DNA from 4 places in the Anaerocolumna sp. AGMB13020 genome. Region 4 is predicted to be linked to each of the others. Evidence: predicted binding sites of a transcription regulator. Region 4 holds the regulator's gene; each other region holds the start of a gene.
The links. Region 4 encodes Rex, which represses fermentation and respiration genes when NADH is low (regulators of the CRP and FNR family bind a similar motif). Its sites were predicted from a motif close to ATTGTTAANTANTTAACAAT; they were not measured.

Region 1: the regulator Rex is predicted to act here: its motif matches at 2,923-2,942, upstream of R2R35_RS10495 (glycerol dehydrogenase).
Region 2: the regulator Rex is predicted to act here: its motif matches at 2,009-2,028, upstream of R2R35_RS11370 (phosphoketolase family protein).
Region 3: the regulator Rex is predicted to act here: its motif matches at 1,941-1,960, upstream of hypB (hydrogenase nickel incorporation protein HypB).

What each region holds. Positions count from the first base shown of each region.
Region 1 is NZ_CP136910.1:2,613,413-2,617,864, forward strand. It holds gene R2R35_RS10490 (rod shape-determining protein) at 1-927, opposite strand, end outside; gene R2R35_RS10495 (glycerol dehydrogenase) at 1,766-2,860, opposite strand; gene R2R35_RS10500 (helix-turn-helix transcriptional regulator) at 3,230-4,324, shown strand.
Region 2 is NZ_CP136910.1:2,813,574-2,818,025, forward strand. It holds gene R2R35_RS11365 (ABC transporter substrate-binding protein) at 90-1,313, opposite strand; gene R2R35_RS11370 (phosphoketolase family protein) at 2,041-4,425, shown strand.
Region 3 is NZ_CP136910.1:3,567,097-3,571,548, reverse strand. It holds gene R2R35_RS14855 (FAD-dependent oxidoreductase) at 1-945, opposite strand, end outside; gene hypB (hydrogenase nickel incorporation protein HypB) at 1,200-1,883, opposite strand; gene R2R35_RS14845 (FadR/GntR family transcriptional regulator) at 2,106-2,813, shown strand; gene R2R35_RS14840 (DUF1062 domain-containing protein) at 2,971-3,513, opposite strand; gene R2R35_RS14835 (CD3324 family protein) at 3,764-4,030, opposite strand; gene R2R35_RS14830 (UDPGP type 1 family protein) at 4,377-4,452, opposite strand, start outside.
Region 4 is NZ_CP136910.1:5,088,539-5,092,990, forward strand. It holds gene R2R35_RS21415 (ABC-F family ATP-binding cassette domain-containing protein) at 1-268, opposite strand, end outside; gene R2R35_RS21420 (DUF1349 domain-containing protein) at 611-1,192, shown strand; gene R2R35_RS21425 (redox-sensing transcriptional repressor Rex) at 1,503-2,177, shown strand; gene R2R35_RS21430 (hypothetical protein) at 2,227-2,838, shown strand; gene acpS (holo-ACP synthase) at 2,840-3,208, shown strand; gene R2R35_RS21440 (NAD(P)H-hydrate dehydratase) at 3,266-4,452, shown strand, end outside.

The sequences.
Region 1 (4,452 bases), 2.5 Mb from region 4:
GGGATCTTCCGCTGTCATGGTATTGATACCTGTCTTATTCTCAATTAACTCTTCCAGTCCGTATAAAAGGCATCCACCACCGGTAAGTACAATTCCTCTGTCTGCAATATCTGCTGCAAGTTCCGGGGGAGTCTTCTCCAGCACGCTGTGTACCGCTTCAACTATCTGGGAGGTGGTTTCCTTTAACGCTTCTTCTGTTTCATCAGAGGATACCGTTATTGTCTTCGGAAGGCCTGTTACCAGATTACGTCCTCTGACATCCATCGTAACAACCTCTGGTCTCTTAAAGGCTGAACCGATTTTGATCTTTATCTCTTCTGCAGTTCTCTCACCGATTAAAAGATTATGTTTTTTACGCATATATCGAACAATTGCTTCATCAAAATCATCACCGGCAATCTTAATAGAAGTACTTACAACTGTACCTCCTAATGATATAACTGCAATATCTGTTGTTCCGCCTCCGATATCTACGATCATATTACCGCAAGGTCTGTATATCTCGATTCCAGCACCGATAGCTGCTGCAATGGGTTCTTCTATTATCTTGACATCTCTGGCACCTGCCTGATAGGTTGCATCCTCAACTGCCTTCTTCTCAACCTCTGTTACACCACTTGGTACACATACACTGATGATGGGCTTACGGAAACGATGTTTGCCCACAGCTTTCTGTATAAAATATTTTAGCATTTTCTCAGTTACTGTATAATCGGAAATAACGCCCTGTCTTAAGGGACGTACCGCTACGATATTACCAGGCGTTCTTCCAAGCATTAATCTTGCTTCTTCACCTATGGCTCTGATTTTATTTGTATCTCTGTCAAAGGCAACTACAGAGGGCTCTTTCAGCACAACCCCTTTTCCCTTTAAATAAACCAGTACACTTGCTGTTCCTAAATCAATCCCTATGTCACTACCTAACATATCTAATCTCCTTTCAGATTCTCAAGGTTATTCTTTGGCTGCTGCCAAACCTCAGACCGCCGCCGGTTCTGCATCTATCTTATACTGTCAATTTACTTTGTTAAAAACAAAAAATGCTTGTATCCAATTTATGATAAGCACGATTAAAACTGCTGAATTATTCTTTGTTATTTCTATTATTGCCGACTTTTCAGGAAGCTATCAAAATACTGATATACACTTGACATTTCGATTTTTTCCATAAACCTGTCAATTAAACACACTCTTTTTTATTATATACATATTTATAGTTTTTTTCAAAGGAAATTTTAGAAATATTGGAATATTAATATTTTCTTAAAGAAATATGCTGTTTTACCTGATTTATAAGCACATTTCTACAGTCACCTGCAAAAACACCTTAAGAAAACGCTATTTGAATCCTTCGACTGCAAGACAATTAAGTGCGCTGTTTCCAGTGTTATGGCAGGATGAAACTGTTTTTAAGATAATCAGGATATAATAAGAATTCAAAGCAAGAGAAGGGAGAATTAAATTGGATACTATCAAACTATTTACGAGAAAAGCAGAAGAAAACAATAGAAAGGAGCGGTTGCATTTTTGATTCCTGTTGCTGCAAAAAAATTTCTTGACTTTCCCATACACCGGATTCAAACACCTTCCCAATCTGCACTGTTTTCGCACATAAATTCTTTGCTTCCAGCACACGAAATGGTCAGTGTCTTTCATCAGTTCCTCACAGGAAAGCCAAAAGGTTTTCTTACAACATTACATTATTCTGCAACAGCTCCTAAATCTATTATTCATGAAATAAATAATACTACTAATAATTAATATCTTATCTGAAATATTCCTGTCCTAATAAATCCGCTGCCAGAAGTGCATCGTAGAGCTGATCGGCAGTTACATCTCCCGCCATATTATGTATGGTCTCACCTGGTATACAGGCTTTTTCAGCCGCTATCCTTACTCTTGTCACTTCTGTTACCCCTAACTCCTTAAGGGTAACCGGCAATCCAACCTTATGACAGAAGTCCATTACTTCCCTGATTTCCTCTAAGGGAGCACTCTCTAACAGAAGCTGCGTTATAGTTCCATAGGCCACTACAGAGCCATGCATTGTTTCTTCACATTCAGGAAGGGCAGTAAAACCGTTGTATACGGAGTGTGCTGTTGCCAGTCCACCATTATCAGCTCCAACACCACTTAGATAAGTATTCGCTTCAATAATTGCTTCCAGGGCAGGTGTTACCAAATGATTTTCACAAGCAAGCTTTGCCTGGTACCCATTTTTTAAAAGAGTCTTATAACACAATTCACACAAAGCCATTGCGGAAAGGGCAATACCTCCATTTTCAAGACTGGGGGAATCTGTTCTGACACATGCTCTGGCCTCAAAATAAGTTCCTAAGGCATCTCCCATACCAGCAATCAGGAATTTGACCGGTGCATTGGCAATAATCTCACTGTCCACAATTACAGCTTCCGGATTCCTAGGGTAGAAAAGATAACTGTCAAAAGCTCCATCATCCTTATAGATAACAGATAACCCCGTGCATGGTGCATCTGTGGCTACAACGGTGGGTACGATTACAACCGGAAGTTTTTCATAATGGGCAGTGGCTTTGGCAGTATCAATCGCCGATCCACCGCCAATACCAACCACTACCTGGATCTGTTTAGCCTGAACAATTTCTCTCATCCTGTTAATTTCACCAACAGAACTTATACCTTTGAATATTTCAAAATGAAGCTCACAATTACTTCCTTCAAAACTTTTCTTTATTTTATCAGAACAGTTCTTATAACCGCTGTTACTGCAGACAAATAAATAAGAGGTTCCTAACTCCTTTGTTTCCTGATAAAAATGCAACAGTGCACCTTTTCCCTGTAAGTATTTTAATGGTGCTCTTAATAATTTTAATACAGCCATGATGTCCCTTCCTTTTCCTGTGTTTATACAACCTTTATTCTCGTCTGGTATATTATTGATACTTTGTTATTATCTTGACAATCTAATAATAGCACCTATATAATAAAGTAACAATTACCCGCACCCCCTATTCTTCTAGGGTAAATGCCCTAAAGAGTATCCGAAAAATACCAGCACGGGGTAATATTCCAATTTTAAAGCAAGGTAAGCTTTAAGGATTGGGCGGTGCCTTCTTAAAAGTCAACCTGCTATGCTCCTTAAAGAACTGCCCGAAGGGTACAATGACTTTAGAGGTACACGAGAAGCGTTTTTTTAAATCATAACTTGAGGAACGCAACAATATTACCTGTACAACTATTTGGAGTTATTATGACTGAGATTAATACATTAACACAAGAAGATTATAGACGGCTGCTTTCTTTCTCGGAAGGCCTAAATCCCTACGATATGAATTTCCGCAAGACCGCAATGGATGATCTGCTCCATTACTTTCCTTTTGATGGTGCTGCCTTTCCTCTGGTAGATGGCAAAGGCTATTATAAACATCTTATCTATGTGAACTTTACACCAATTTCGATTGAATCCTACGAACGGGACTGTTACAAAAATGATTTTTTTGCCCCTGCTAATTTAAAGGAAACAAAACAGAAGTCTGTTTATACCATAGAAGATTTTACCTCCTATGTTGAATATGAAACATCCTCTTTGTACAGTCAATGTTTATACTTTAATGGATTCTATTATGAGGCTCTGGTACTGCTCAGAGATGAAAGAGGTAAACCTTTAGGCGCTGTTGCCGTATATCATGGAAAAAGTACCCCCGGATTTACCCTACGGGAGCAGCTCCTTCTCGAAGAAATAGGAATTATCATGGAGAAAGCTATACGATTACATCTGAATTATCTCTCTATGCAAAATAATCTGAACTTCTTTAGCAGGATATTTGCTCGTCACCCCATTGGAATGATATTATGTGATGGTAATTTTTCTATACAGGAGATCAACCAGGAGGCTCTTCATATCTTAGATCAGATTGGTCTGCCTTCCAATGAGGATGGGGCAGGTTTACTCTTAAAGGACTACATCCTTCCTGTTTTCCAGGAGGGTACCACACACAGATTCTGTCTGCGCTTGGCAGAGGGAGTCGAGGTGTTTCTGGAGAATATTATTGCAAAAGAGCATATAACAGACAGTTTTGTGACCCGCTATGCAATCTTTTTGAATCTTTCTGCCGGCAACAGCAGAACTTCCTGGGTTGCATATCTCAAAGAAAGAGAACTTACGAAACGGGAATGCGAAGTAACAAGTTTATTATGTCAAGGTTATAAGCTCATAGAAATAGCTGATTTGTTGAAAATAAGCTTGAATACCGTGAAACGTCACAAAGAAAGTATTTATTCCAAAATGAAGGTAAATAGTTCCAGCCAATTAATACTATTATATCAGGAAATAAAGAATTCCTGATAGTTAACAAAGCTTATTTATTTTACTGCAGAGTCTCGTTATGAGCAGTATACAATCTAAAATCACTTCTGTCCCGGTAACTCTTTCAACTACGAGGCATGAATATAAAATCCAATTGTGTGGAGCCT
Region 2 (4,452 bases), 2.3 Mb from region 4:
TACGTTTAGAAAGGCAAAAGACTTATACTCCGAAAGCCCAAAACGGCTTACCATCCGGTAAGCCGCAGGGTGATTGATTATTCAGCTGATTAGTTACCAAGTGTACTATTCCATACAGCTGCACCGTCTTTGAATTCAATAATAGCAACTGACTTCTCCGGTGTTCCGCTAACATCGAGGGTAAAGCTTCCGGTAACGCCCGAAAAGCTCATTCCGCTCATAGCATCACGGATTGCTGTTCTGTCTGCTGATCCAGCCTTTTCGATAGACTGTTTTAGCATATATACGGAGTCATATGCCAAAGCTGCAAGTGCATTAAGGCTTTCTGCACCGAATTTATCGCTGTAAGCTTTAACAAAGTTCTGAACGGCATCTGCTGTATCATCCGGTGAGTAGTGATTTGTAAAGAAGCAGTTGTTGTAGAGGCTCTTATCATCTACCATGGTTCCGATGGTTCCGTCGAAACCGTCAGCCCCCATGATTACGCCGCTAAAGCCCGCTGCTCTTGCCTGAGGTACGATGTAAGGTCCAACGGAGCTGTAGTAGTAAGGAGCAAAGAGATACTCTGCACCGCTGTTTGCGATGTTGGTCAGCTGAGAAGAATATTCGGTATCATCTACAGAGGAGGAACTTTCTTCCGCTACCACTTCAAGACCGAATTCTTTCGCTGCTGCAAGGAAGGCTTCACGAAGACCTGCAGAATATGCATCACCGGAAGCATAAAGTACTGCTACTTTCTTAACGCCTAATTTTTCTGCAGCAAATTTTGCCGCCATTTTTCCCTGGTAGGAATCCTTAAAGCAAGCTCTGAACACATAATCATCATCTTCTGTTACTGTGTCAGCAGTTGCTGTAGGTGTTAATAACACAATCTTTGCTTCATTTGCCAAAGGTGCAAGACCAGTAGTTACACCACTTGTTACAGAACCGATAACGGCACTGATCGCAGAATCGTCAGCCAGCTTGTTAAAAGCATTGGCACCTTCTGTGGAATCACCTTTATCATCCAGCGATACCAGTTCCAGCTGCTGTCCGAGAACACCACCGGCTGCGTTGATTTCCTCCGCAGCAAGCTTCATGCCGTTTACTACGGCTTCACCATAGGCAGCTAAGTTTCCAGTGTTGGGTGAGATGGTTCCGATCTTGATTGTTCCTGATGCTTCCGATGAATCAGGAGCTTCTGTTGCCGCAGGTGTATCACTGCCTGAATCAGACCCGTTGCTGCTTGTTGAATCTGATTTGGTGCCGCATCCGGATAAAAGTACAGCTACCATGATAACAGCCATGATGACTGCTAATAACCTTTTCTTCATGTAAATTTCCTCCTATAGAAATTTTTATGATAAAAACTTTGAAAGAATGGAATCCGTCCAAAATTCTTATTTCTTGGAAAGAACAAAGAGTCTGGCTTGCCAGACTCTAGCGCTCATGCGCTGTTACGATAGTAAAACAACAACAAAGTACTGTCATTTTCATATTCAAGGTCAATTTAAACAATTATCACGCTGTAATCTATGTATTCTATACTGCAATATTTACAATACAAAAAAAGGCATACACAAAAAATTTGTGCACACCTTCGTTATAAAGGGATTATAATATCTACCGGAGAAAATTACAATACCTTTTTTGAAAAGTGTTAATATTTTATAAATAAAATTGGATTAATATAATTTTCTTATGAAACAATATAATATTCCTTACAACATTTAACATTATTTTCAGCATATATAATAAGGACATATTATCTTCCTGTATAATTTAATGTAAAATGCCAATACCATAAAATATAACTATTTAATACCAAAAATACAGATAGAACAACTATTTATACCAAACAGTTGAATAGAAGATAGACAGACTGAAAACTGCGAAATAACGGTTAAAATGGGATTAAACGGAATTATTTTCACACTTTAGTTTAATTAATAGTGAACTAATTTAAGTATAATTTAACAAAACACCTTGCCTATTTTCAAAATATGTGCTAGTATATCTCGTATTCAGGTTTGTTAAAAAAATAACACAAAGGAGAGTAACATGACGGAGAAAACCAAAACCTATTTAACCGACAATGAGCTGAAGAAAATAAATGCTTATTGGAGCGCCTGCAATTATCTTGCAGCCGGTATGATTTATCTCAAAGATAATCCCTTATTAAAGCAGCCTCTGAAAGCAGAACATGTAAAGAGCAGACTGTTAGGTCACTGGGGAACCAGTCCCGGATTATCTTTTTCCTATGTCCACCTTAACCGGCTGATTAATAAATATGATTTAAATATGATTTTCATCGCGGGACCCGGACACGGTGCTCCCGGCGTTCTTGCCCCCGGCTATCTGGAAGGCGGGTATTCCGAAGTTTACCCTGATAAGAGTGAAGATGAAGAAGGCTTAAAGAAATTCTTTAAACAATTCTCTTTCCCCGGCGGTATCGGAAGCCATTGCACACCAGAAACCCCCGGCTCCATACATGAAGGCGGTGAGCTTGGCTACAGCCTTTCCCATGCTTACGGAGCAGCGTTTGACAATCCCGACCTGATCGTTGCTGCCGTGGTCGGTGACGGAGAAGCAGAAACCGGACCACTGGCTACCTCCTGGCATTCCAATAAATTTGTGAACCCTGCAAGAGACGGTGCCGTACTTCCTATTCTTCATTTAAATGGTTACAAAATCGCTAACCCTACTTTACTTGCAAGAATCAGCCATGAAGAGCTGGAGTGCCTGTTCAAAGGCTATGGTTACAAGCCTTACTTTGTTGAGGGTGATGATCCTGCTCTTATGCACAATGCCATGGCAGAGGCGATGGAAAACGCTATTCTGGAAATCAAGGCTATTCAGAAGGAAGCTAGAACCACAGGTAAAATAACCAGACCCAGATGGCCTATGATCATCTTAAGATCCCCTAAAGGCTGGACCGGCCCTAAGGTGGTTGACGGACAAAAGGTAGAAGGCTTCTGGCGCGCCCATCAGGTTCCCTTATCCGGAATCCATGAGAATCCCGAGCATCTTAAAATGCTGGAGGACTGGCTTAAGAGCTATCATCCGGAAGAATTATTTGATGAAGATGGTAAGCTGATTGCCGACTTAAAGGAGCTGGCTCCCAAAGGAAACCGCAGAATGAGTGCCAATCCTATTACCAACGGCGGTCTGTTAAGAAAAGACCTTCGTATGCCTGACTTTAAGAATTACAGCGTTAAGGTTGAAAAGCCCGGCTGTTCCGAGTATGAGAACACCAAACCACTGGGTGAGCTGTTAAGAGATATCTTCCGCAACAATCCTGAAAACTTCCGTATGTTCGGTCCCGATGAGACTTCCTCCAACAGGCTTACTGCCGTTTATGACGTCAGCAAAAAGTCCTGGATGGCAGACTATTATGAGGAGGATATCACAGACGGCAGCGAGATGACTGTTGACGGTAAAGTCATGGAGATGTTAAGTGAACATACACTGGTAGGCTGGCTGGAAGGATATCTCCTGACCGGTCGTCATGGCTTCTTCCATACCTATGAAGCTTTCTCCCATGTTATTGATTCCATGTTCAATCAGCATGCAAAATGGCTGGACATCTGCAAACATGAGATATTATGGCGTTCTCCCATCGCTTCTGAGAACATCCTGTTATCTTCAACAGTTTGGCGTCAGGACCATAACGGCTTCTCCCACCAGGATCCTGGTTTCTTAGATGTAGTTACCAACAAAAGCCCGGAAGTTGTTCGGATCTATCTTCCGCCGGATGTTAACTGCCTATTATCTACCATGGATCATTGCTTAAGAAGTACCGGATATGTAAATGTTATCGTAGCTGATAAACAGAAGCATATGCAGTATTTAAGCATTGATGATGCCGTAAAACACTGCACCAAAGGCATTGGCATCTGGGATTGGGCAAGCAATGATAACAATTCCGAGGAACCGGACCTTGTAATGGCCTGCTGCGGTGATATTCCTACCAAGGAAGCTCTGGCTGCAACTGCTATCCTCCGTGAAGAATTCCCGGATATAAAAATCCGATTTATCAATGTGGTGGACCTGATGAAGCTTATGTCTTCCTCTGAACATCCCCACGGGCTCACAGACGAGGAATTCAATTCTTTATTCACAAAAGACAAGCCGGTTATCCTGAATTTCCACGGATACCCCTCCTTAATCCACAAGCTGTGCTTTAAGAGAAGCCATCCTCATAGAATCCATGTTCACGGATACCATGAGAAAGGTAATATAAACACTCCTCTGGAACTTGCTATCCAGAATAAGATCGACCGCTTCAATTTGGTTATCGATGCCATCGATAATACTCCTACTCTGGGCTCTAAAGGTGCTCATGTTCGTGAGAAGATGAAGAACACTATAATTGAGAATCTTGAGTATGCGTATACCTACGGTATTGATAAGGACGAAATCCTTAACTGGGAATGGCCATTTTAAGAATATACAGAGAAACAGGAAGCTGCC
Region 3 (4,452 bases), 1.5 Mb from region 4:
ACCGCAGGCTACGCATTTATCCTTATCTACCTTGGAGATATAATTGGAACGCACCATATCCGCATTGATAAACATACTGGCAGTACGCAAAGCCAGGCAGGAACAGCCGCAGCAATTACAGATAGCATGGGTCTTACCGGAGCCGTCCAGATTGGGAATCTGATGCATCAGACCATTTTCCTCTGCTCTTTTTATGATTTCAAAAGCTTCCTCTCTGGTAATCTCTCTGCCTCTTCCGGTTCGGATATAATACTCTGCCGCATGACCCATCTGAATACACATATCTTCTTTTAGATGTCCGCAGCCTTCTCCCATAACCTCTCTTGCTGTACGGCAGGAGCAATCAGATACGGAAAATATCTTATTCTCATTAAGATACCCAGTAACCTCCTCATAAGAGGCTCTTCTGGTCTCTCCATCAATTGCTGTCTGAATAGGGATTACTCTCATAAGGCCCACACCTACCGGGAAACTTCCGGCTGTTCTCGGTCCTCTTACCCTTCCATAGGCTTCAAAGGCTTCTGCTATCTGAGGATATTTAGCGACATTCTTCTTATTATTTACCATCATTTCCATAATGCCGGGAACCCAGGTATCATACCAGAAATAGTCCTCTCCCTTTATTTCATTTACGAAACAGACACCTGCATCGGCAAGTTCCAGGAGCAGTTCCTTTGTTTTTTCCTCGGTTTTATTGCATAATACAGATAGTTCCTTTGCAGTTACTTTTTTTCTTATTTCCATACAAAGGGCAGCTTCTGCCATCTCCTCTGTTACAACTGGTTCCAATATCAGATATTCCGGGTCTGTTGCTTTGATTTCGTTTTTGGAGCCTCTTTTTTTACGGCTGATATGATTTGCCAGGTCTAATACCTTCTCATTTACCATCGTTCTGACCATTTTATGTATACCCTTTCTTTTGTGAATCATATTTGATAATCTCATCCCCTTATTATCCCCTTATGATTCGTATAACCCTCTCCTTTCCCGTTTATTTCCCCTGGTCATTTCTTTTGTGTTTTTCTTCGTTTAGCTAATATACTTTGTTTTTCTTCGCTTAGCTCTTTATCTTTATCCTTCTATATCGTTTCAGGGCTATGTATGCAGAAGCTTATTTTTTCTCCTGCTGCCTATGCTAATAACCATTTCACTTACTTACTGCTATTCCACTGACTTACCGTTATTCCACTGATTTACCGCTATTCCACTGATTTACCGCTATTCCACTGATTTACTTCTTTTCGCAGCCATTCTGTCCATTCCGTAATACCCTCTCCTGTTCTGGCAGAAATAGGGATAATTGTAATCTCAGGATTTATCTTTCTTACACGTTCCTTACAGGCTTCCAGATCGAAATTAAAATGCTCCAGCATGTCTATTTTATTAATCAGCAGTACCTGACATATGGAAAACATCAGCGGATATTTGAGAGGTTTATCATCTCCTTCCGGAACGCTTAATATCATAGCATTCTTAGAAGCACCTGTATCAAATTCCGCAGGGCAAACCAGATTTCCCACATTTTCCAGAATAGCAAGATCTATCTCCTCTATTCCTAAACCTTCCAGTCCCTGCCTTGTCATAGAAGCATCCAAATGACACATGCCACCGGTATGCAGCTGAATAACTTTGGTTCCTGTCTCCGATATTCTTCTGGCATCCACATCTGAGTCAATATCAGCTTCCATTATTCCAATCTTCATTTCATCCTTTAGTGCCTCTATGGTTCTTGTCAGAGTCGTAGTCTTACCAGAACCCGGTGAGGACATAAGGTTTAATAAGAACTTACCTTTTTCCTTTAATTCTTTTCTTAGCTTCACTGCCTGCCTGTCATTATCTGCAAAAACACTTTCTTTGATTTCGAGAATTCTGAAATTCTCCATATGATTCCTCCCTCCGCCATTCCCTGTGGTCATACCAGAGCATCTCAGCGTCTATACTTTGTTATAACTTTAACATTATCTTGTAAATAAGTCAACTTTTATTGTATTTATTCAATATATTTATATATTATTTCTATTGATTTTTATCATTTTATACAATATAATTACTTTAAAAAGCGCTCTGGTATCTGGTCATACCAATAGCACAGGAGGTTATTTGTTATGGAATTCACAAAATTATGTTCTCCCTCCTTAAAGGAACTCTTTATTACACAGTTAGAGCATATGATTTTATCGGGTAAATTAAAGATAGGAGAAAAGCTGCCACCAGAGCGTCAGCTTGCAGAAGCCATGCAGGTAAGCCGGGCAGTAGTGAATGGTGGAATTACAGAACTTGAGAAGAAGGGATTTCTGATTATCAGGCCCAGGGTAGGAACCTTTGTCGCTGATTACCGTCAGAATGGTACTCTGGATACACTGATTTCCATTATGAACTACAATGGAGGGCGCTTTCGTGATGAGGAGATTCGCTCCATCTTAGAGGTTCGTGCTGCGCTTGGAGTACTTGCCGTTCAGCTTTGCAGAACACATTTTACCGAGAAAGATGCTGTGTTGCTTCAAAACAGGCTTAATGAAATACATAATGCCACTTCTCATGAAACGGCAGCCCTGGCAGCCTTTGGTTTTCATCACGACCTTGCACTGGTATCCGGTAATACTTTGCTGCCGTTGATCTTTCAGTCTTTTAAAGTACCAGTATTAACTTTATGGGAACGGTTTTGTACCCTTTACGGAATAGAGGCTCTCTACCGTAACACCTTTTCTTTATGGACACAGTTAGAGCAGGGAAACTGGGAGGATGCAATTGCCTTTATTAATCATTCCCTTGACAATACCATAAATGGAAGCAGGCCCATTTATTATGATTAAACCCGTGTAAACTGTAAACAGGTTTGTTATAGTTAAGCGAAGCGCCACCTTTTTATCGAAGTACTGCTATATCAAAACAACCCCAAAAGAGAAAGCTCCTTTATGAACTTTCCTCTTTCGGGGTTTTATTTGTTATACCTGCTGCCGGCATTACCGATTATCTGCTATCTGCTCTAACCGTGATGTGCAGAATGGTTTCTTCACCCAAATAGCTTTGACTATTGGTCTCTTCCTTCTTTAACAGCTCTTTGGCAGCACTCCTGCTGATTTCTAATAGCTCTGCCACCACTCTGTCCGTTCTGAGCTTAAGACCATAGGGATTTTGAATTACTACTACTCCCTCCGCTTCTTCCTTAAGCTTTTTTAAACGATAGGTTATATTAGAAATATCGATATGTGCTCTGTTAGCCTCAAAAATCCCTTTATTCATTCCATACTTTAACGCATATTCCTTATCATTCTCTAAAAAAGCTTTGTATTCTTCTCCTGCTAAAAATGATGGCTTCATCCTCTCATAAATGGTAAGGTTATAAGTATGCCTGCATTTTTCACATTGATAGATTAACCAGACGTCTATCCGGTTTCCATTGGCATTTACTCTGAAATTATTGGTACTGATAAAACGCGACCCGCAGCCGCATTTGGGACAGTTTCTAAGAATATGGTAAGCTTCCTTCGGCAGTATCATATAATAGCTCATTTGCATCTCCTTCTAAGCTGATTTGCAAAGGCTATTTAAGATAAAATATTATTTAATTTTTATTAAATTGATTATTAAACTTACATAGCCTTTGGTAAACGAATAAGCCATGTTTTATGATGCGGTGATAGCATACAACACCCCTCCTTTTTTGTTCACAGCATATCATTTGTGGAAGGTTTATGCCACCTCATAGTTTTTTATAAAAAAACAAGTGCAGCAACAAAAAATCTGTAGCTGCACCTGTTTCTTATTTCATTTTACCTATGATACGTTGTATACTCTTAATGGACAAAAAATACTTGTCGGCAATTTCTGTCCCTTTCATTCCGTTTTTATAGTCAAGATAGATGTTATGATTTCGTTCATTCAATTCTTCTCTGATACTGGTATTCTCTCCCCAGTCCCGTCGGTTATTTTCTTTTCTGGGAATATAGATACATTCTCCATCCACGTAATTCTGAATCAATTCAATAATTTCATTCGGCAGAATCTGTTCTGCTTTCCTATAGCCCATTGCGCCCTCCTAATAATATTAATCTTAGGATTAGCAGCAGCTATAACATATTTATTCTCTAAAAATGCAATAGCTGATGCTACGCATTCATAACATGCCTTCGTCTCATATAATAGCCTCCTTTTTATTCATGTCCTCTGCAGAGTCTGCAGAAGCAGTCTAACATCTTGTATGATACAAACAGAATATATATTTAATACTACTGTAATATTACCCCATTGAAAGTCAGTAAGCAACTGTTTTCAGTTAATTTGGAGCCATATATGTTGATTTATTCTTTATATTATGTTTTATACTATTCGCCTTGTCGTATATGTGATTAGTTATTTCTTTATGGATAACCTCGTTACAGTTTAATATGGTTTCTCTTAAGAAGTTCTCTGGCAGTTTCAGGGGAATCAACCCCAGAAGCATTCTTTACC
Region 4 (4,452 bases):
TGACGGTTAATATTTCATCATAAATGGAATTTTCAGAGGAGAGTCCCTGATGCTGTGCAAGATAACCAACACTGCAACCCTTTGCAAATATAATCTCTCCGTCGTCCGGTGCCAGTTCTCCCATAATAATCTTAAAAAGGGTGGATTTTCCTGCGCCGTTAATACCGATAACAGCGGCTTTTTCCCTTTCGTTTACATGGAAAGAAACATTGCTAAGAATCTGGTCTGTTCCAAAGCTTTTAGAAATATTTCTGCATGCTAAAATCATTTCAAATTACCTTTCTCTTTGGATTTCTATTTAGAATCATAAAGGAATGACTGTAAAAAGTCAAGTAATTGACATGTCCCAGCTAAGGTAAACCAAAGAGGATGACATATAAGAGAGAGATTATGGCTGATCTGTTGTTTTGATGGAGGTCTCAAGAAGAAACTCGGATTATGTACAAAGTTTTTGTTAAAGATTTACTTCCGTTATTAAGTGAGATAAATAACTTGAAAAAGTGCCTGTATCAATGATATCATGTAGAAAAAGTGCCTGTTACAGACTGCGGGAAGGTTGTAATTTACAGCGCAGATACTATTATAAGCCAATTAGGAAAGGGGTTTACACATGAGTAAGAAATTTTTCAAAGATTTTAAATGGTTAAATGAAAGCAGTATTCGATATACAAAAGAAGGAATTGTGATAAAAGCACCCGGGCAGAGTGATTTCTTCCGTGGGACAGGAGTATTTGTACGTGATAATGCGCCATTTTATTATACAGAAATTTTTGGGGATTTTGTATTTAGAGCCAAGGTATCTCATGCTTTTTTGGATACCTTTGATGCAGCAACGATAATGTTAATGGAGAATGACAGCATCTGGGCTAAGGCCTGCTTTGAGAAGACGGATTTTGACACCAATGCAGTTGTCAGTGTTGTAACAAATCCCTTGTCTGATGATGCAAACGGCTGTAATATAGAAGGAAATGAGGTTTGGCTTCAGGCAGCCAGGGTAGGAGATGCCTTTGCCTTTCACTATTCTTTGGATGGTATAAAATATGATATGATGCGTTATTTTATTCTGCCCGCCAGTCAGACAATCAAAGTTGGTTTGGTGGCACAAGCACCAATTGGAGAAGGCGGAGAACGTTATTTTGAGAATATATCGCTGGAGCACAGAACGGTTTTAAATATACGCGCCGGCAGATAAACCGAGGGAATTATTGGAAAATTCATATAGGAATCAGCATTTGACAAATAAATATCATTCACATATAATATCTTATTAGAAAGCTATATTCAGGAGTAAATTAAGTTAAATGAAGAATTTGTAGGATCCTTTCTGTAGAAATACCTGAATACCGTATTTTTACACAGGAAGAGTAAAAACAGTTTACTTAAAACATTCCTTTAAACATAAGAAAATCAAAAGCAGGTTAATGAATATATGCATATATCAGTTTTAATTTGCAATATTGAATTACCTGCTTTCAGTTATAAAAAATAAAGGAGGGTCAGAAGTGCAAGAGAAAGAAATTTCATTAGCCGTAATACAGCGCTTACCCAGATATTATCGTTACTTGGGAGAACTGCTGGAAAATGACGTGGTACGTATTTCATCTAAGGAGTTAAGCGAGAGGATGAAGGTTACTGCCTCCCAGATAAGGCAGGATTTGAACAATTTTGGTGGGTTCGGACAGCAGGGGTACGGATATAATGTTGAATATCTGTTTACTGAGATTGGAAAAATATTAGGACTTGACAGAAAGTACAATGTAATCATCATAGGAGCGGGTAATTTGGGACAGGCATTGGCAAACTATGGTGATTTTGAAAGAAGAGGATTTATGATTAAGGGTATCTTTGATGTTAACCCGCGATTGGAAGGAATATCAATCAGGGGAACTCAGATACAGATGATGGATGAACTGGAAGAATTTGTGAAGAGCAACAAGGTTCATATAGCCGCACTGACCATACCAAAGATAAAGGCACCACAGACTGCTAAAGAAATAGTGGCCTTAGGTATTAAAGCCATTTGGAATTTTGCGCCAGTAGATTTAAATCTCCCCTCCGATGTCATTGTAGAGAATGTACATCTGTTAGAAAGTCTTATGAGATTATCCTATACCCTAAAAGATTTGGAAGAGTCCCAAGGTATTACGGAAGAAGACATTTCATCCGATAATAATTAAAAAGGACACCAAAGCGAAAGCTTGCACCAGAAATGGGGTATAAGTATACATGAGAAAAAAGGAAGACATAAACTTTGAAAAAATCTTTAAGGGTAAGAAAATACCAATAGTAGTATTGGATGAACGCTGGCATCAGCTGTTTCCGGATTATGATAAACCTGTTCACATCAAAGCAATGGAAAATAAACTGGATGAGCTGATGAAACAGCAAGGCAAACTTACCAATGATTTAAAGGATTACAAGAAGATAAAGAATCAACTGATGGGTGAGATTATCACTCACATGGATGTCAATGACACAAAGCTGGGAAAAGCCAAAGAAAAGAAACTTGATCAGAACCAGAGACTGATAAGGGAAATTGGCGATAAAGTAAAAGACTCAGAGAATGAACTGGTTGATCTGCCTTATCAAATTAAGGCGGCTAACGAAGCTTTAATAATAGAAAGTTCACAAATCTGCTATAGACGGCTCAGTGAGAACACAGAGAAAATCAATGAGATTAATAAGTGGATTCAAAACATCCGAGAACAGCTGAAAATAAAAATCCTAGAGAAACAGGATATGGAAATGAAAAATGCAGATATCTATAATTACATGCATGATCTGCTGGGACCGGAACTATTGCAGGAACTGGATGAAGAGATAAAAAGGAATAAATAGCATGATTGTTGGTATCGGTACAGATTTAATTGAAATCGAAAGAGTCATGAAAGCCTGTGAGCGGGAACATTTCTGCAGGAGAATCTTTACTCCAAAAGAGTTAGAACTTGCTCAGACAGACAGAAGAAAGCTTGCCGGAAATTTTGCTGTAAAAGAAGCAGTTGTAAAAATGCTGGGTCTGGGTTTTCGAGGAATTCATCCTTCAGATATAGAAGTATTGCGGGATGAATACGGGAAACCTTTTGTGAATTTATTGAAAGGAGCCAAAGAGGCTGCCGATAAAATTGCATGTCAAAGGATACTGGTAACTATCACAAACACAAAGGAGTTCGCCAGTGCTTTTGCTGTTGGAGAAAGCATTAATTCGTAGTATTCAGAAAATACGTAGATAGGTATTCAGAAAGTCAAGTTTATAAAAGAGGTTTATATGAAATATCTGGTCAAGCGTAATGAGATGCAGGAAGTTGACAGGAAAACCACGGAAGAAATGGGGATACCTGCTATTGTTTTGATGGAGCGTGCTGCCTTAAAGGTAGCAGAAGTAATTGATGAACATATCATAACTTCAAGCTGTGAGAAAGATACAAAATTGAAAATACTTGCTTTATGCGGTACAGGGAATAATGGAGCTGATGGAATTGCGGCTGCCAGGATTCTAACCTGTAAAGGGTACAAAGCAGCAATATATGTGGTGGGTGACAGGAATAAGGCATCCGCCTTGTTTTTGCAGCAATTAGAAATTGCTGTGAATTTCGGTGTTGAAATAGTTAGCAATATTGATACCCCGGAATATACTATTGATGAAAACACGATTCTTATAGACGCCATCTTCGGCATCGGATTAAATAAAGATATTCAGGGTGAATATAAGAATATAATAGATAAAATAAACAGATTAAAAAAAGAGAAGGTATTTGCTGTTGATATACCATCAGGAATATCAGCCGATTCTGGATTTCCTTTAGGGGCAGCAGTGAAGGCAGACTATACAATAACCTTTGGATACCTTAAGTTAGGACTTGTACTTTTTCCCGGATGTGAATATGCAGGGGTTATAACAGTTGCGGATATTGGGTTTGCAGCACCTGAATACCTTAAGCTTCCATTCCATCACTATACCTTTAATAAGGAAGATTTAAATTTAATACCCAATAGGAAAGCCTATTCAAATAAAGGCAGTTATGGAAAGATCCTTGTTATAGCGGGTTCAGCAGATATGTCAGGGGCAGCTTATTTTTCTGCCAAGGCAGCATACCGTATGGGAGCCGGCTTAGTCAAGATATTGACCAATGAGAAAAACAGGACGATTTTGCAGACCATATTGCCGGAAGCTCTTATAAATACTTATTCTGACGGGGAACTTAACCTTAGGGATATGAATACTTTAAAAGAGGAGATCAAATGGGCGGATGTAGTAGTAATCGGACCTGGTATAGGGAGAAGTACGCAGGCAGAGCGTTTATTGCAGCTAGTCCTTGCGGAAGTAAAGGTGCCGATTGTTATTGATGGCGATGCCCTCTGGCTGCTTGGTCAAAAAGCAGCAAATTACATGAAAGAACAGGATTTTTCACCGGGAGCTTCACCTTTACCGCAAGCAGAAACAATGGAAGAACA